Linked DNA regions of Paludibaculum fermentans. The protein of the gene in region 2 binds, or shares a complex with, the protein of the main gene of each other region. Links are inferred from orthologs where the notes say so. Each region holds a gene or a part of one and is shown on either strand. Other genes may lie near its edges. The genes, in order: fliG and fliM.

Region 1 (9,254 bases), 310 kb from region 2 along the record:
GCATGATCCCCGGCGTGGACCGGCCCGCGCTGGCGCAAGCCTTTCCCACCATCAAAGGCAAACCCGCGGTTTTGGTCGACGTGGGCGCCAATGTGGACTCCTCCGCACAGATGCTCGCCCAATTTGCTGTCATGGGCGAGATTTACTCCCGGCTCGTTTTTCATACCGAATCGCCGAGCGTCGGGATTTTATCTATTGGGGAAGAGGATCATAAAGGCAACGAGCTCACAAAGAGCGCTGCTTCCCTGATGAAGGCGCTGCCGTTGAATTTCGTCGGCAACGTGGAAGGCCGCGACCTGTACACCGGGCTCACCGATGTCATCGTCTGCGACGGCTTCATCGGCAATGTGGCGTTGAAGGTCAGTGAAGGTCTGGTTGATGTCATAAAGCACATGTTGAAGGAATCGTTGGAATCAACGATTGCCAGCAAGATTGGCTACGTGCTCAGCCGCCAGGCGTTCAAGGACTTCCGCAAGCGCATGGACTACTCCGAGTACGGAGGAGCTCCACTGCTCGGCGTCAAAGGGGTCGTCATCATCTGCCATGGAAGGTCGAATGACAATGCGATTCGCAATGCAATCCGGGTGGCCACTGAGTCGGCTACGGAACACGTCAACGATAGGATTGAGATCGAAATCCAGCGTTGGCAGGCCAGCTCCACAAACGACCCCGAAGTCTAGCCGCCTCCTCGCTCTCGCCCTCCTCTCCACCCTTTGCGCATTCGGCCAGAGGCCTACCCCCGCCACCTGGACCCTCACTCCGTCTTCTCCTCGGGTCGCCCCTGGAAGCACCTTCACCGCGGAACTGAAACTAAAACTTCAGGAACCGTGGCACATGTACTCGCTGACGACGCCGAAGCCGGGACCGACGGGTGGCCCTACTACGACAACCGTCAAACTGGCAGAGTCCCCGGCCATCGCCAAGTTCGACATCTGGACTCCGAAGCCCGTCCGTCACTTCGACCCTAACTTTAACCTGGACACCGAAACCTATTCAGGCGAGAAGACTTTTGTGGTTCAGGTCGAGCTGGCGAAAGACGCTCCGGCGGGTCCGCTGGAACTCACGGCGCAAATGCGCTATCAGCTCTGCACCGAGAAGGAATGCCTACCGCCCAAGAAGGTGACGGCTATCGCAAAGGTCGAAGTAGCCGCGAACGCCGCAGCCACAAAGAGCGACATTCCGGCAGGTCTGGTGAAGTTTGAACCAGCCGCCACGGCGCCAACCCCTGCGGCGGCGACTCCGGCCGGCCAGGCGCCTGCAGGCGGCCAGAAACAGGATCTGGGATCGTTCCTGCTGTTGGCTTTCGGCTTCGGCTTGGCAGCCATCTTCACACCTTGCGTCTTCCCGATGATCCCCATCACCATGTCGTTCTTTCTGAACCAGCAGGGTGGCGGCGGGCGCCGGCAGGCACTCACGCAGGCCATCGTATTCTGCCTGGGGATCGTTGTCCTGTTCACTGGCATCGGCTTCGGCTTGAGCGCGGCCCTGGGCCCGTTCGCCGTGGTCCAGCTGGGTTCGAACCCCTGGGTCAATGGGCTGATCTGTCTTGTTTTCTTCGCCTTTGGCCTCAGCCTCTTAGGTGCTTTCGAGATCACGCTGCCCACGGGCCTCCTGACCAAGTTGAACATCGCCTCCAATCAGGGCGGCATCGTCGGGACGCTGTTAATGGGGCTCACGTTCAGCCTGGCGTCGTTTGCCTGCATCGGACCGTTCATGGGTACTCTGCTCGCGGCCTCGGTCGGCGGTGACAAGATGCAGCCCATCCTGGGCATGCTGGCGTTCTCCAGCGCCCTCTCGTCGCCATTCTTCCTGCTGGCGCTCTTCCCGTCCTTCCTGAAGAAGATGCCCCGCAGCGGCGGCTGGATGGCACGCGTCAAAATCGTTTTGGGCTTTCTGGTTATGGCCGCTTTGTTAAAGTACTTGTCGAATGTCGACCAGGTGCTGCAACTGGGGCTCCTGACCCGGGAACGCTTTCTCGCTTTGTGGGTGGTGCTGTTTGCCCTACCCGGCTTGTACCTGCTCGGCTTCCTCAGAATGGAAGGCATCCGCGCTGATGAGGATGTCACGCCCTCCCGGCTTTTAGTCGGCATTGCGCTGCTCGGTTTCGCGCTCAGCCTGATTCCCGGCATGAACGGCGGCCGCCTGGGCGAACTCGAGGCCTACATTCCCGCACCGCCGGAAGGCTCGGCCTCAAGTTCTACTGGAACTACTTCCTCTAAGTGGATGAAAAATGACTTCGATGGCGCGATTGCCAAAGCCAAGGCCGAGAACAAGAAGGTGCTCGTTGCCTTTACCGGCTACGCCTGCACCAACTGCCATTGGATGAAGGCGAACATGTTCCCGCGACCCGAGATCGCCGAAGCGCTCGGCAATTTCGTGCTGGTCGAACTCTATACCGACGGGACCGATGCCGCCAGCGAGCAGAACCAGCAGCGGCAGGACAACCTCTTCAAGACGGTCGCGATTCCGTACTATGCGATCTTCGATGCCGAGCAGCAGCCGAAGGGCTCCTACGCCGGCCTGACCAAGGACCCGCAAGAGTTCCTGAAGTTCTTGAACTCTAGCTCTAGCGGCTCTTGATTAAACAGCACTTAGCGCTCATCGCGCCCCCATCGCGCCACGACCAGTTCGGCCACGGTCGCCTCGGTCTCCCGATCCACCTCGGCGCGCCAGGCGTGCAGCCGGCTTTCACGTAGGGTGGTCAGCGATTCCACCTCGATCTGCGCCGCTACAACCGCTTCCCGCCGCTCCTGGATCTTCTGCTCGATCCGAACGGCATCCGCTTGAAGCTTCAGTAGTTCCTTCTCCGTCCAATGCCGGAACGCCTCCAGGGCCACCAATTCCTGAACCGGGACGATCTTCAAGCTGCGCACGGCGGTGGTCGCCCGGCGCTCCTCCAGGGCAAGCGCCTCTTGCCGCTCCTCCAGATCCCGCGCTTCGGCCAGCGCGCTCTCCAGCGCGACGAGCTGCTGATCGAGCGATGACTGGCGAAACATTCTCAATTTTTCAAGCGGAAACAGGAATTTCTTCATGTAATGGATTACTCTCCTGTGACAAGCCGTCTCATACGCTGCAGCGTCTCCCCGATGGGCGTGTGCTCCTCCGGTTTCTGCCGGAGAAAGTCCTGGATTTCCTTCTGGCGCGCGATCGCCGAATCGAGCTGCGCATTGCTGCCGCCGATATAGGCCCCGATGCGGATGAGATCTTCTGACGACTGTAGTAACGCAAGGGTCTCCCTGAGCCGGTTCGCCGCGTCCTTCTGCTCACCCTTTGCGACACGCGAAGCCAAACGCGAGACCGATTGCAGGACGTCGATTGCCGGATAGTGCCCCTTCTGGCCCAGCGCGCGGGATAGCACTATATGTCCATCGAGAATGCCGCGTACCGCGTCGGCGATCGGCTCGTTCATGTCGTCGCCCTCCACGAGTACGGTGAAAAACGCGGTGATGGAGCCGTGTTTGAACCGGCCGGCGCGCTCAAAGACGCGCGGCAGCATCTGGAACACGCTGGGGGTGTAGCCCTTCTGGCTGGGCGGCTCTCCGGCCGCCAACCCGATCTCGCGCTGGGCCATGGCCAGGCGGGTGACCGAGTCGGCGATCAGCAGGACATCTTTCCCCTTGTCGCGAAAGTACTCGGCGACGGCCAGGGCCAGGAAGCAGGCCCGAACCCGGAGCGGCGACGGCCGGTCAGAGGTCGCCACCACCAGGACGGTCTTCTTCATGCCCTCCGGCCCGATCTCGTGCTCAATGAAGTCGCGCACCTCGCGGTTGCGCTCGCCTACGAGCGCCAGGACCGCCACATCGGCATTGTGATGGCGGATCAGGCTTCCCAAGAGAGTGCTCTTGCCGACGCCGCTGCCGCCGAAGATGCCGACACGCTGGCCGCGGCCGCAGGTGAGGAAACCGTCCAACGCCCGGATGCCGGTGACGAGCGGGTCGGTGATCGATTCGCGTTCCAGCGGTCCGGGCGGCGCGGCATAGATGTCGTACCATGCTTCCGGCTCGACCGGCGGTCCACCGTCCATGGGCCGGCCAAAACCGTCCAGAACACGGCCGATCAGACCGTCGGAGACGGCCACTCGCGACTCCCCTGCCCGGGCCACGATCGTGTCTCCGAGTTGGAGACCGGCTACTTCCTCCAGGGGCATCGAGAGAACCTGGCCGTCCCTGAATCCGATCACCTGAGTACGGATTTGAGTGCCGGCGCGGGTCAGGATCTCGCAGAATTCGCCCACCCCGACAGCGGGCCCGCGCGATTCCACCAGCAGGCCGACGGTCCGAGTGACGGTGCCGATGGATCGCACGGGTTTGCTGTTGGCGATGGCACGCTCCAGGCGAGCCACGTCCATCCAGGGGGCGCTCATGCCGCACCCTCCCGTAAAGTCAAAGCGTCGGAGAGACCGCGGGCGATCTCGTCCATTTGCGTATCAATGGAGGCGTCGAGGCTGCCCCGCCCCGTTTCGACGATCACGCCTCCAATCTCGAGCCCCGGATCGCCCTGAATGCGGATCGCCTCGGGTGCGCCGATGCGGCTCAAATGGCCCTGAAGGCGGGCGACAAACTGGGGATGGACGCGGACCTCGGTCACTTCCCGCAGCGAGACGTTCTCGAACGCGGCCTTCACCAGGCCGAGTAGCGCCTCTTCGTCGATCACGATCTGGCGGCGCAGGACTCGCCGCGCCATCGCCAGTGCCAAAGCCACCACATCGCGCTCAGCCTGGCGGCGCAGGCGGCCCTTCATGCCGGCAGTTTCCTCAATGGAACGGGCCATGCGCTCCACCACCGCCTCCGTTTCAGCGGCAGCCTTCTGCCGGCCCGCGGCCTCGCCCTGCCGGAACGACTCCTGCCGTTCCGACTGCAATCGTGCCTGGACCTGCTGGTCGACCATCCTCTGGATCTCCGCCTTCTGCTTCTCAACGGACTGCGGAGGCGCGGACTGCGGAGGCGCGGCCTGCGAGTGCGCCTCCTGCGGACGACCGGGTAGAACTTCCGGCTTGGCCACGGGGTCCCCGACACGAGGCCACTCGACCACGGGCAGAAGCAACTCCGCGCCGGCCGGGCGGATTCTCGACGCCATGGCTTTAAACGACATACTGTTCGCCAACAGTACCCTTCAGGCTGATGACGCCCTCGGTCTCTAACTGGCGCACGATGGAGATGATCTGCTGCTGCGAAGCCTCGACCTCCTTGATCTTGACCGGGCCCAGCGAGTCCATGTCTTCGCGCATCATCTCGGCACCGCGCTGGGACATGCTCTGCAGGAAGTGGTTCTTCAGCTGCTCGCTGGTCCCCTTCAAGGCGACGGTGAGCACCTTGCGGTCGATGCGGCCCAGCACCTCCTTGATGGCGTTCTGGTCGATCAGCAGGAGGTCCTCAAACACGAACATCAGGTGGCGAATCGTCTCAGCCAGGTTCGCGTCATTGTGTTCAATGTTGTCCAGAATCTCTTTGCTGGAGGAGGAGTCGAGACGGTTGAACATCTCGGCCACGGCGCGAACACCGCCATAGGATTCACGACTGAGTTCACCCAATGCTTTTAGTTTTTGCCCGATAATGATGGCAATCTTGGAGATAATCTCCGGCGAAATCTGATCCAGGCTCGCCATGCGCAACGAAACATCGGCCCGCAGGTCGACCGGCAGGGAGAAGAGGAGCCCCGCCGCCTGCGATGGATTCAGGTGGCTCAGGATCAGGGCGATGGTCTGCGGATGCTCGCTGTGGATGAACTTGGCGAGTTGCTGCGGGTCCGCCTTCTGGAGAGCATCAAAGCTGGCCGCCTCGTGGCCCAACATCTTTACCAGCCGATCCAGGATTTTCTTGGCGGCCTCGGCCCCGAAGGCATTGATGAGGATCTTGCGCGCGTAGTCGATGCCGCCCTTGAGGACATAGTCGTGGGCCATCGACATCTGGTAGAACTCTTCCAGAATCGACTCCGCATCCTCCGCGGTGATGGTGGGGATTCGGGCGAGTTCCTTGCCGATGTCGGCGACCTCGTCCTCCTCCATATGCTTCAGTACTTCGCCGCCAAGCTGGTCGCCCAGGGTGAGCATGAGGACCGCGGCTTTCTGCGCGCCCGAATACTTCGGAGCGGCCGCTTCCTTGTCGGGCGTCATGTTCGTGATCATGAACGCTGCTCCGACAACCAGGTCCGGATGAGTTGCGCCGTGGCGGCGGGATCCCTCTTCGACTCCTCCATGATCACTTTCTTCAACACCTCAGCCTTCTTGGTCTGCGGAGGCATCTGCAGGGAGAGCAGCGCCTCGCGATCCACGCGATCCTGTTCCGACTGGTTGCCCGCCATGACCGCCATCGCCTGCTCCTCGAAGTTCTTTTCGTCCTTCGGCGGCGAACCTTGAAGCTGAGGCGCGCCCGCTTCGACCGCGTGCACCGTCGGGCGGCGCCTGCGAATCAAGCCGCGCATCACGATGAAGATCACAACCCCGAGTACTACCAGCAGGGCGAACGCAGCGCCCAACCAGACGGGTAGCGGCGCCTTGTCGAGCAGCGGCTTCATCCAGGCCGGCATGCTGTAGCCGCTGGGGCCGACGGCGGGCGCCTGGCGGGACGGGGGCGCCTCGGGCGGCGGTAGGGCGAGGGTCGCTTCAAAGGGCAGGGTTTCCACCAGCAGCGCGTCACCGCGCTCCGCCTGGAAGCCGACCGTGCCGGCGACGACGTCCTTGACGATTTTGAGCGTGTCGGGCGAGAGCGGCTCCAGCACACGCCGCGCCTTGGGGCCGGTGCCCTCCCAGCGCAACGCCTGGTCCAGCAGGATGGAAACGGAGAGCCGCTTCACCGTGCCGAGAGGCAGTTTCAGATGCTTGATGGTGCGGCTTGTCTGGTAGGAGACGTTTTCCGTCTTGCGCGAGACGCCGCCACCCGAACTGCCGGCGCGAGGGACCGGCCGGGGCAAGTTGGAGGCCGCACCGGGGACTCCGGCAGTGGCCGCGAGCCCGCTGGCGTCCTCAGTCTTTTGCGACGTGAGCATGACGGAGCGGTTGGGATCGAAGACCTCCTCGCTCTGCTCGCCGCTGGTGAAGTCGCACTCCAGGCTGATACCGGCGCGGTACTTCTCTGAGCCCAGCAGGGGGTCGAGCGTGGAGCGGATCTTGGCCAGGTAGTCGCGCTCCAGCCCCTGCCGGAACTCCAACATGGCGCTGGAGTTGCCTGTATCCGAATCGGCATCGCGGTGCGGCTTGCTGAGCAGGTTGCCGCTCATGTCGAGAACGGAGACGGACTCGGGCGCCAGCCCTTCCACGGCGCTGGACGTCAGGTGCTGAATCGCCACGACATTGGCGGCCGAGAGTTTCGCGCCGGGCCGCAGCCGCAGCATCACGCTGGCCTTGGCCGGCTGGCGCGTATCGGCGAAAACCGACTCCTTGGCGAACGTCACGTGGACTCGGGCGCGGTCGACCTCGGCCAGGGAGATGACACTGCGTTCGAGTTCACCCTCCAGGGCGCGGCGGAAGTTCACATGCTCGGCGAAGTCTGTCGTGCCGAGGTTTGTCTTGTCGAAGAGCTCAAAACCCAGGCGCCCGGTGCGCGGCAGGCCGGCCGCGGCCATCTCGATGCGGAGCTCCGCCACACGCGCCGACGGGACGAGGATCGTACCGTTGTCGGCCACTTTGTAAGCGACGTTGGCGGCCTTGAGCCGTTCCACCAGCGCGCCGGAATCCTCGGCGCTGACTTCCGTGAAGAGCGGGCGCAGGTCGCGTTCCTTGTTCCAGTGGATGCCGAACACGATGCCGGCCACTACGGCGGCGGTGGCCACCAGGATGACGAGCCGCTGGCGCAGCGTCAGACCGGCGAGGATTTGCTTGAACTGGCCCATCGCTTCTTACACTTGCAGTCGCTCAGACCTGCATGCGCATCACTTCCTGGTAAGCCGAGACCATCTTGTTGCGAACCTGGAGAAAGAGGTCGAAGGCGATGCCGGCCCTCTGCTGGTCGAGGGCGACCTTGTGCAGGTCCTGCCCCTCTCCGTTCAGGAAGCTCTCCATGCTGGCGTGGGCGTCGTTCTGCATGGCATTCACCGACTCGACGGCTCCATTCATGACGGAGCGGAACGTTTCACCGCCGCCGGGCACCTGCACCCGGATCTGGCCGATGCTGGGCGGCAGTTGAATGGGAGAAATGGGCGGGATGGTCATGGGCGGCTCACTTCATCAGGTCGATGGATTTGGAAACCATGTCTTTCACGGCCGAGATGGCGGCGACGTTGGCCTGGTAGCCGCGGGTGGCGCCCATGAGGTCGACCATCTCCTCGGCCGGGCTCATATGCGGGAAGGCGACGTAGCCGCGGGCGTCGGCGTCGGGGTGGCTGGGTTGGTAGCGCATGTCCGGCGGACGGCTGTCCTCAACGACCTGCGAGATCCCGACCCCCATCGACCCGGCGGACATCTCGGTCTGGAAGACGGCGGAGAAGGGTGATGCCTGGGCCTCGGATTCGAAGACGACGTCCTTGCGGCGATAGGGACCACCATCGGGCGTGCGGGTGGTCTCGGAGTTGGCCAGGTTTTCGACGATGACTTCGGCGCGGGCCCGCTGGGCGGCCATGCCGGATGCGCTGACGGATAAGAGGTTGAAGAGGCTCATGCGCCCTTGCCCTCCTCGATCGCCTTGCGGACGGTGCGCAGTTCGTTGCGCAGCAGGTTGGTGGCGACGTTGAAGCGCAGGGCATTCTCGGCCAGCAGGCGCGATTCCCGGTCGAGGCTCACGTTGTTGCCATCGTTCTTCATGGTGAGACCCGTGGGTTCGATCACGTTGGGCGTGCCGCCGGGCGTCTGCGAAAGGAATTCGAACTGGAAGTCGAGATCCTTGGTGCGATAGCCGGGGGTATCGAGGTTCGCCAGATTGGCCGCGACGAGCTTCTGACGGTCTGCCAGCAGGTCCATGTAGCCTTCGAGGCGGGCGGTGATGGCCGGTAGCATGTTGATGGATCCCATGCAGATGTGTGGCCAAGGGCTTATCGGCCGCGGGTGGGCCGCTATTAGGAGAATCGGACCTTTAGAATGATTGAATTGGAAGGAGCGAGGGAAAGGGCTTAGTCCTCGTACATCGAGGGGTAGGCGAGTTTCATTTCGGAAGCGGTTTCATGCGCTGTACCAATTTGGATCAGGCGGCCCTTGCCGATTCCAGGACAGCGGCGGCCGGTTTTCTCCCATTCCTTGCGACTCTCGAGCAGTTCCGGCCAGAAGGGGAAGAGACGGCATTGGGTGGGTTTGTTCTCATGAATCGAGCAGCCGCCGTGCAGCAGGA
Region 2 (9,009 bases):
AAACGGCAATCCACGGATTTCATAGCGCCACCATCTCCGCCGCTGACGCGCAGCCGACCATCGCGCTGCTGAAGGAGACAATGGGCTTCCGCACCACGGGCGAGGAAGGGAATCGGACAAGGCTGGAGGTCGCGGCCGGCGGCCCCGGCCAGAGCATTGACATCCTCTCCCTGCCTGCCGGTGATCCGGGACGAGTGGCCGTTGGAACCGTACACCACATCGCCTGGCGAGCGCCCGATCCCGCGCAGCAGTTGGATTGGCTGCAGCTTCTCGACCGCGAAGGCTACAGCGTTTCGCCCGTCATGGACAGGACCTATTTCCAATCGATCTACTACCGGGAGCACGGCGGCGTGCTGTTCGAAATCGCCACCGACCAACCTGGGTTTTCCGTTGATGAGGCGGTGGAGTCCCTGGGCTCCGAACTCAGGCTGCCGCCCTGGATGGAGCCTCAGCGGAGCATGATTGAACAGGTTCTGCCACCCATCGCTCGCCATCAGGGAGTGGTTGCATGACGGCCCAGGAGTTAGGTTTCCGCCATCGCTTTGTACCCGGCGTAAAGGGCGGCCCCCCGGTGACGCTGGTGCTGCTGCATGGCACGGGGGGGACCGAAGACGACCTCATCAGCCTCGGCCGGGAGCTCCTGCCGGGGGCCGCCCTGCTGAGCCCGCGCGGCAAGGTACTGGAGAACGGGATGCCCCGCTTCTTCCGCCGCCTGGCGGAGGGCGTTTTCGATCAGAAGGATCTGGCGCTTCGCACCACCGAGCTCAGCCGGTTTGTCGAGGCCGCGAAGGAATCCTACGGCCTCCAGGACAACACCACGATTGCCGTCGGCTATTCCAACGGCGCCAATATCGCGGCCAGTGTGCTGCTGACGGTGCCTGGAGTGTTCCAGGGCGCCGTCCTGTTGCGGGCCATGGTGCCGTTCGTCCCTTCGGCCCCGCCTGACCTTCAGGGCGCTGCGGTTCTCCTGGCGGCCGGCGAGCGTGACCCAATCGTCGAAACAGGGAATACGGATCTGCTGCAGTCCATCCTGGATTCCGCCGGCGCGCAGGTGACTTTGTACCGGCATCCCGGCGGACACGAACTCGGGCACGACGACCTGCTTGCCGCCCGGCGCTGGCTGGCCGGCTGGCTTGGGTCCCACGCGCAGGCAGCCGGTTAGTTCAGGGTTGCCAGGAATTCCTTCAATGTGGCCAGGGCCATTGGTTTGTTCTCCCGCCGGACGTTGTGGCCCGCGCCGTCGATGTGAACAATTCTCCCCTTGGGGAGCAACGCGGCGGCTTCCTCATTCTGCTTGCGGAGGTCGCCCTGTGCATCGGCCTTCAGGATCAGAGTGGGCGCGGTAATCTTCGGCAGGATCTCGCTCATCGGCGGACGTCCTGCCGTGGCAACCAGCGTCGTGGCTGGATGGTGCCTCCGCTTGGAGGGCGCCCACAACCGGCATTCCTCCTCGCCCCACTTGGGCGAGTTCTTCGTGCAGTCGGCCGTCAGCTCTTCCAGCGACATGTTGTTGCGCTGGATCATCTTCTGAATCCGTTCTTCGGGGGTGCCTTGAGCCGAGCCAGGCGGCGGCGTCCCCGGCCTGCGCGGCAGCAGCCCCGGATCCTCCAGGATCACCGCCTTCGGGACATCAGGGTACCTCGAAGAAAACCACGCCACGGAACTGCTGCCCATGGAGTGGCCCATCAGAATCGGCTTCACCAGCTTCAGTTCCCGAATGAAGGCAGCCAGGTCTTCCACCTGGGCGTCGGCGCCGTCGCCCACCTTGGGCGGGTCGGTCAGACCGTGCCCGCGCGCATCCACCAGGTAAATGTCGTAACCGGCCGTGAGTTCCTTCGCGAGACCAGTCCAGCAAAGGCCGTCATCAGACGATCCATGAGCGAAAATCATTGCCGGCTTGCCCGGATTGGCGGCATGCCAGTAGTGGATACGGATCCCATTGCCGTACACATACGAATCCGTCCAACCTGCCACCGGAGCAGCCTGAAGCATCAGGGCAAGCGCAAAGGCAGAGAACATCGGAGTCTCCTTTTCCGGCCATCATAATATCGGAGTTCCGGTGCCAGGATGACCTCGCCAGCCGCCACCGCTCGCACGCTGTTAAGGTGCCAGGCGCACGCTGCGCCTCACCTGCTGGTAGGCTGCGAGCGGCCGAAGCCTGTCGAAGGCCGGTTCGGCATCCAGGAAGAGCATGTCGGACTCGTGCGCGTCGACGCCCTGCTTCAACTCCGCAATGGCCTGTTCGGGCTCGTTCAGCGCGGTGAGCAGCAGCGCGCGGTGAACGTGCACAACGGGCTGCCTGGCGAGCTCGTTGAGGGTCGTCCGCGCCCGCGCGGGTTGCCCCGCACGGGCGAGCGCGGCTCCATAGCGCGCCAGGATTTCCGAAGATCGCGCCTGCGTTCGAAGCGCGGTTTCCAGCTCGGCCAGCGCCTCGCGGTGGCGGCCCAGCGCGGACAGCACCGTCCCGCGCAGGAAGTGAGCGCTGCCGGACCGCGGCGTCACCGCCAGCAACTGGCTGGTCTCCTGCAATGCCTCTTCATACCGGCGGGCGGCGTACAGGATGACGCCGTAGTCGTTGGTCGCACTCATGGTAACCGGGTCCAACTCGCGGGCGAGAGAGATCTGGTCGATCGCCTCGGCATGCCGGGCGCGGCTCATCAGAAAGATCGCGTACGACTGGTGGGTCCGTGCAATCCCCGGAGCCGACTGCAGCCCCTTGCGCAGGTAGGTCTCCGCTGCCTCAGGATTCCAGTCGATGATCATGGCGATGCGGCCCCGCAAGGACGCCGCCTCCGGCAGTCCTGGATCCAACTCGAGGGCGATATCCGCTTCGCGGCGCGCCGCGTCAAAATAGCCTTGGGCACTGGCTTCCGCGTGGAATCCCTGGGAGAGGTAGGCGTCGCCCAGGGCTGCGTGGGCGCGCGCGTGGTGAGGGTCCAGCTGGACTGTCTGCTCGAAGAGTTGCCTGGCTTTCGGGACACCGCCTTCTGCCGTCCTCGACCGGAAGTACAGGCCGCGCAGGTACAGTTCGTGCGCATCGGTCAGCTTCTTCGATCGCTCTTTTCCTGGTGTTTGCCCGCGTAAGGACTCTGTCAGCGGCAATGAGAGTGCCTGCAGAATGGCGACGGCAAAGGACTCCGGCACGGCCTCGAGGTCGGCGACGGTCACGCTGAGGTGCTCTGACCAGATGTAGAAACCCTTCTTTGCATCCAGCAGCCGCGCGGTGACCGACCAGGCGTCCTTCTGTTGGGGGCCGGCGTGGCGCAACGAACCGACGACAATGTATCCGGCATGCGCCGCCTGGGCGCGCTTCTGCAGTTCCACCGTCGATTCGGGATCACGGCCGGCAAATGCAGGCAGCGACACCACGCGCAGCGACTGCGACCGGGCCAGCAGAGCCGTCAGCTCCTCGGTCAATCCGAGAGCGACATACTCGTTCCCGGCATCTCCGCTCAGATTCAGGAAGGGCAGCACACCCACAGTGAGCGGCGAGCCGAAGGGGCGCCAGGAGAGAGCCAGCCATCCGGCGCAGCAGGCCAGGCCCAGGGAGGCGGCCGCCACGATGAGCCAAGTCCTCACCCGGGAGCGGGCAGGAACCGGGACGGCCTGCTCCTCCACCCGGAAATCGAAGTTCGGGACATACTGCCCCCGGGGGATGGTGATCAACAGTTCATCCGCCTGGCCTTCGGCCTCGTAGTAGTGCGCCATCCGGATGCGCAGGTTTCGCATCTGGACCCGCACCAAAGCGTCGGACTGCGGATCCCAGGTCGCCTCGCGGTGGAAAACGCCCACGCCGATCAATGATTCCTTGAGATGGCCGCCGTGGCCCGCCAACGTTTCCTCAATCAGCCACGAGAGCAAGGTGCGCAGCCGTTCCGTATCGGCAAAGGCCGCCGAGTTCAGGATCCGGTGGACCTGGCTCCGCACTTGGGCGGATGTGGGCGGAGTGCTCCGGGATGGCTGTTCGGCAAGCATGGCGGCTGCCTCCTGACGTCGCCTCAGGGCGGCCCGAATGTTAAATGCACGCGAGCACGTGACGGCAAATAGCTGAGCCAGTGTGCCTTATGGCAATTTACCGTTAATCGGATCCAAAACACTAGTAATCTTGCTACGCGAGCAGTAGTATACACCACGTGCAGTAACACACGTGACCCCGGGTCGTGCTGCTGGCATGAACGTGAAGGAGCCGGTCAAGGCCGGCCGGAGGAACACGCTGGCGGACATAGCGCATGGGCGCATACGGGGTGCCGCGAGGGACTTGGCGGCGCCCGGCTAGAGGACCGGAGGGTGCGACAATCCGCACTGTGGGGAGATCAATTCCTGGTGCGAGAAGTCCAGGAGGGGACTCTCCGGTCCCGAATGTTCCTGAGCCGCAAGAGTGTCATTCCTCAGATTGGTCCGCCATGATGTGAAAAGCCCGCTTTCTGCCTGTGTTCACGATGCGTCCATTGAACTTGAGCGCCCCGTTGACCAGCAGATTCACCGGCCGGTTCACCGGGAAGTCAAACTCCACGACATCGTCTGGTTGGAGCCCCAGCATCTGTTCCACGGTCAGGGACGGCCCCTGGAGCCTCGCATCGAACTTCAGTTGGGCCGGCTTGATCAGCCGCAGGATGCGCGCCTGCTCCTCCTCGGTCGACTCCGACTTTCGCACCGACCACTGCTGGTCGAACTTCTGCCGCAGCATCTTAATGATGATGGAAGGGATCCCAAGGTTCATCATCCCTGCCACTTCGCCGATGCGGATCTCCATGCCGACGGTGACCACCGCCTCGTTGGGCGCTAAGATCTGCAGCAGTTGCGGCTCTGTCTCATGCGCTTCGATGGCGAAGTTGATCTGTGAGATCGGCGACCAGGCTTCGCGCAGGTCGTGCAGGATAATCCTGAACAGCCCGTCCAGGATCGACTGTTCGATCTCCGTGATCTCGCGTGTGACCTTGTAGGGCGTCTTGCCGCTGCCGCCCAGCAGCATTTCCAGGATGGGAAAGACCATCGTGGGGTTCAGTTCCAACACGGCATTGCCGTCGAACGGGCGCATGCTGAGGCTGACGATACAGGTTGGCGCCGGCAGGCACTGCGAGAACTCGAGGAACGACAACTGCTCCACCGAGATCAGGTTGACCATGACGTACGCCCGCAGATAGGCGGATAGGCTCGAGGCCAGAGACCGCGCGAAGTTGTCGTGCAACAGGTGGATGGCACGCAACTGGTCTTTGGCGATACGGTCCGGCCTGCGGAAGTCGTAAGGCTGCGCCTTCCGTGCCGGATCCTCCTCATTCGTGGTCCCTTGCAGGTTCCGAAATACACTATCGATTTCGTCCTGGCTCAACAGGCGGTCCGAGGCCATACCCTTTCACTATCGGCCTCGACTCCGTCCACAAACATGAAGGATCTTTCCGTATCACCTAAGCGCTGCGAGCTATTCACCGGAGTAGCCCAGACTCGTCACTTCAGGTCGCGCACCACCCGCAAGCCAATGTAGTCCGGACGCGCCTTCGTGGTGGTCTTTGAGTCGGCGGGCCGGTCGGCGCTGCCGCCCAGGGCCACGGTGGACCCATCTTTCTTCGTGACCCACTCCGCCACGTTGCCGCCGAGGTCAAATAGCGGATCCTCCCCACTGCCCGTAAAGCTGCCCACCGGCCGCAACAGGGAACCCGGAGCCATGCCTTCAATCAGCGAACTCAGCCGCGCCTCGTCGTCGGCGTTCACCGTATAGCCGGCCCAATGGTCGAGTGTATTCTCGCTCTTCGACCGGGTCAGCAGCGAGCCCAACTCCTCCTCCGTGCCGAGCCGGTAATTCTGCCCCGTCTGTTTTGAGAGCCAGGCGCAATAGGCCTTCGCCTGGTCGGCCGTGATGCCGCCGGCCGGATAGGCCTCGGTGCCCGGAGCCACTTGGTAGGAATTCTCGAACGCCTGGAACTGGCCCCGAGTGACCTCGAAGCGGCCAATCGCAATCGCGCCCCGCTCGACGGTTTCCGGCGTCCGCGGCAGGCTCTTTGTCTTGAGCAGCGCCGCCAGGGCGGACTCCGGCTTGAGCGCCTCATTCGTGTCGCTTGCGATCCCGAAAAGGTACTTGTCGAACCAGGCCAGTTCCTCCTCCACCTTGCGGCGCTGGTGCACATACTTGCGCGGACCGTGCGCCTCACCGGGGAAGAGGATGAACTTCACGTCCGCCTGCCCGTAGTGCTGCAACGCCCGGTAGTGCTGCCAGCCCTGCTCCGTCGGCACCTGCTTGTCTTCCGTGCCGAAGAAGATGATCGTCGGCGTTTTGACCTTGTCCATGCGGTACAACGGCGACTTGCGGATATACAACTGCGGATCGTCCATCGGCGTCTTGCCCAGGTAGTACTGCTCGAAGGAATCGCCGAATACGGCGTTGCCCCAGTCGCTGGACCAGTTCACATCCCCCGCACCGGCGCCGGCTACTTTATACCGCGTGGTGCGCGTCGTGAGCTCGATGGTGATAATCGACCCGTTCGACCACCCCATCACGCCCATCTTGTCGGGATCGATGATGCCTCGCGCGATCAGGGCATCGACACCCTTCTCGACGTCGATCCACTCCAGGTCGTTGTACTTGCCGCCGGAGATCGACTCGCCCCACTTCAGCCCGTAATTCGACGAGCCATGGTAGTTCGGCTTGAACAGGAACGCTCCGCGTTGGGCGTACAGTTGGTGTGGATAGCCCATCGACTCGTTAAAGGCGTAGGGGTCGTGGCCGTGCGGCCCGCCGTGGATCATCACCACCAGCGGGTACTTCTTGCCCGGTGTGTAATTGTGCGGGTAGTAGAGAATCCCCTCCACCTGCTCGTCCTGGGCGCCTTTCCACGTCACCAGTTCAGTCTTGGCGATGGGCTTCTTCTTCCACTCGGAGTTCGGCTCGAGAAAGGTCCTGGGCTCTACAAAGCGGGCGCCATCCAGCTTCGCCAGCATCCACTTCGCGGGTTCGCCCGAGGTCGAAGTGGTGTAGACGATCTGCTGGCCGTCCTTCGTGACCGTCACGGCATGCACGTTCTCTGTGTCGATCCAGGTCCTGGTCCAGGTATCGCCCGTGCGCGTGAAGCGGGCCGCACGGTTCCGCGCCCCATTGGCGAGCAGCGCCACGAAGCCGTCCGGGGTCAGGCTCACGCCCGAACTCAGCCCATTCTCCCAGCCCACGTCCACCTTGGTGACCTTCGACGCGGCGACATCGTAGTAGTAGAGCAGGTTCACCGAAGCGTTGTAGAGATAGGGGTGCGTCGTGTACGGGGCGGAGAAGTAGAAGCCTTTGCTGTCGCCGGTCCAATCGAACTCGCGCGGCAGCACCTTGCCATCCGCGAAGAGCTGCGTACTCCTGCCGGACTTCAGGTCGTGCAGGAACGTCACCGGCTTCACTTTCTGGTCGTAGATCTCGGCCAGGCTGCGGTTGTGCAGCGTTACCGCCCAGGCTCCATCCGGCGAGGCGAAGACGGACGTGATGCGGTCTGTATTCGTCGTCAGCCGGGTGGACTTCGAGCCCTTCACCTCAAACCGGAACAGCCGCACCGGCGGGGCGTGCTTTTCATCGTCCACCACCTGGGAGGTGTCTTTGCGCTCCTTCACTTTCTGGTCGTAAAGCGAGGGATCCTCGGGCGCGGCGATCAGCAGCGTATCGTTGTCCAGCCACTCAAACGTGCGGACACCCTTCTCGAACTTGGTGACGGACCAGGGCTCACCGCCGGCCAGGTTCAGGAACCAGACCTGCAGCCCGCCCGACGCCGCGTCGGCCGGAGCTTCACCGGCAGCCGGAGGCTTCCGCGAGGTCAGGAACGCGATCCGCTTGCCATCGGGAGAGATCCTCGGACTGCTCTCGCTGTCATTGCCCCGCGTGAGCTGAACCTCTTCGAGATCGCCCAGGCGCTTCAGGTAGAGGTGCGAAACCGCCTCGCCCTTCTCCTTGTCCACACGGGACTTCACATAGACGGCCACCTTGCCGTCGCGGGAGAGTTCCAGGCCGGAGGCCCGCTCCTGCAGCAGTATATCGTCGACAGTCCATTTCTCGGCGGCTGAAAGCAGCGACACCACGGCCAGACCAACCAGAAGAATCCGCATGGTGTTCATTGTAAACAGAGCGGGCAGGGCCGCCCGAAGGAGCCCTGCCCGTTTTGGTATGGATTGAGTGTCTACTGGCCCATAAACGTGTAGCTGCCGGACTTCACCTCAAAGACGGACGCTCCGCCTTCGACATGATCCGGCTTCAGGCCGCCCGATCCGCTCGCCGCTGCTCCGGGCACGTAAACCGTGGCCGACGTGTTCGGAGGAACGGTGACATTCATCGTCACCTTGCCACTCTGCTTCGTCCAGTTGCTGACAATGCGGCCGTAAGGCGAAAGGTGGCTCGCCTTCACATGGGTCAATCCACTCGCCGTGAACGGACGGATGGAGAAGTGTTGGAAGCCCGGATGCGCCGGATCGGGCCGGATGCCCGCCAGGTACTCGTACATCCACACGCCCAGGTCGCCGATCTGCATCACGTGGTTGCCGGAGTTCATCGCTGGATCGGCCGTGTCGCCGTTCCAGAGCTCCCACACCGTGGTCGCGCCCTTCTCCACCATGTAGCCCCAGCCGGGGTAGGTCTTCTGCGTCGCGATCGTCAGCGCCAGGTCTGCGCGCCCGTTGTCCGACAGCGTCCGCATCAGCCACTGCGCGCCCACCAGGCCGACGCCCACATGGTTGTTGCTCTCCTTCTCGATCTTCGTCACCAGGCGATCGAACACCGCCGTGCGGCTCTCGCCGGGTACGAGGTCGAACGCCAGGGGCAGGATGCTGGAGGTCTGGGTGCCGTTGTCGAACTTGGAGTCGGCCTGCTTGAAATACTCGCGCAGGAACGCGGCCTTCACGGTGCCGGCCAGCGTCTGGTATTCGGCGATGTCCGCCGTCTGGCCCGCCAGCTTCGCATAGCGGCTCATCAGCTCCAGCATGTGATAGTAGTAGGCCGTGCTGAGCAGCGCACCCGCGGTAACGCGCGTCGGATCCTGCGAGTGGATCAGT

What was found.
Region 1: the proteins of fliM (region 2) and fliG are in contact, whole or in part, in a crystal structure (PDB 4QRM), measured with the Thermotoga maritima proteins. The link is inferred for Paludibaculum fermentans from one-to-one orthologs. Residues at the interface, in WP_004081085.1 of Thermotoga maritima: Tyr124, Leu127, Asp128, Ile130, Met131, Gly132, Gly133, Pro134, Glu136, Pro139, Arg141, Thr144, Glu145, Ile146, Glu147, Ser149, Ile150, Lys153; in WP_004082903.1 of Thermotoga maritima: Phe122, Ser125, Glu126, His127, Pro128, Gln129, Thr130, Val133, Glu157, Arg161, Leu164, Leu165, Arg167, Ser169, Glu171, Val172, Glu175, Ile176, Asn179, Lys182.

Annotation. Positions count from the first base shown.
Region 1 is NZ_CP063849.1:1,178,207-1,187,460, reverse strand. What follows is about bases 4,103-7,102. They hold fliG (flagellar motor switch protein FliG), read right to left. Parts: upstream 6,125-7,102; coding sequence 5,081-6,124; downstream 4,103-5,080. Other genes in these bases: fliF (flagellar basal-body MS-ring/collar protein FliF), read right to left, coding at 6,121-7,102; IRI77_RS04725 (FliH/SctL family protein), read right to left, coding at 4,360-5,091; IRI77_RS04730 (FliI/YscN family ATPase), read right to left, coding at 4,103-4,363. In the rest of the region: phosphate acyltransferase PlsX, read left to right, coding at 1-680; IRI77_RS04740 (protein-disulfide reductase DsbD family protein), read left to right, coding at 625-2,580; IRI77_RS04735 (flagellar export protein FliJ), read right to left, coding at 2,592-3,032; more of IRI77_RS04730, read right to left, coding at 3,041-4,102; more of fliF, read right to left, coding at 7,103-7,827; flagellar hook-basal body complex protein FliE, read right to left, coding at 7,850-8,146; flagellar basal body rod protein FlgC, read right to left, coding at 8,154-8,591; IRI77_RS04700 (flagellar basal body rod protein FlgB), read right to left, coding at 8,588-8,926; IRI77_RS04695 (YkgJ family cysteine cluster protein), read right to left, coding at 9,040-9,254. UniProt on the Bacillus subtilis protein: One of the proteins that forms a switch complex that is proposed to be located at the base of the basal body.
Region 2 is NZ_CP063849.1:868,605-877,613, forward strand. What follows is about bases 3,365-6,119. They hold fliM (flagellar motor switch protein FliM), read right to left. Parts: upstream 5,348-6,119; coding sequence 4,382-5,347; downstream 3,365-4,381. Other genes in these bases: IRI77_RS03465 (tetratricopeptide repeat protein), read right to left, coding at 3,365-3,975; IRI77_RS03475 (prolyl oligopeptidase family serine peptidase), read right to left, coding at 5,446-6,119. In the rest of the region: IRI77_RS03450 (ring-cleaving dioxygenase), read left to right, coding at 1-512; IRI77_RS03455 (alpha/beta hydrolase), read left to right, coding at 509-1,162; IRI77_RS03460 (alpha/beta fold hydrolase), read right to left, coding at 1,159-2,019; more of IRI77_RS03465, read right to left, coding at 2,101-3,364; more of IRI77_RS03475, read right to left, coding at 6,120-8,070; IRI77_RS03480 (family 78 glycoside hydrolase catalytic domain), read right to left, coding at 8,142-9,009. UniProt on the Bacillus subtilis protein: One of the proteins that forms a switch complex that is proposed to be located at the base of the basal body.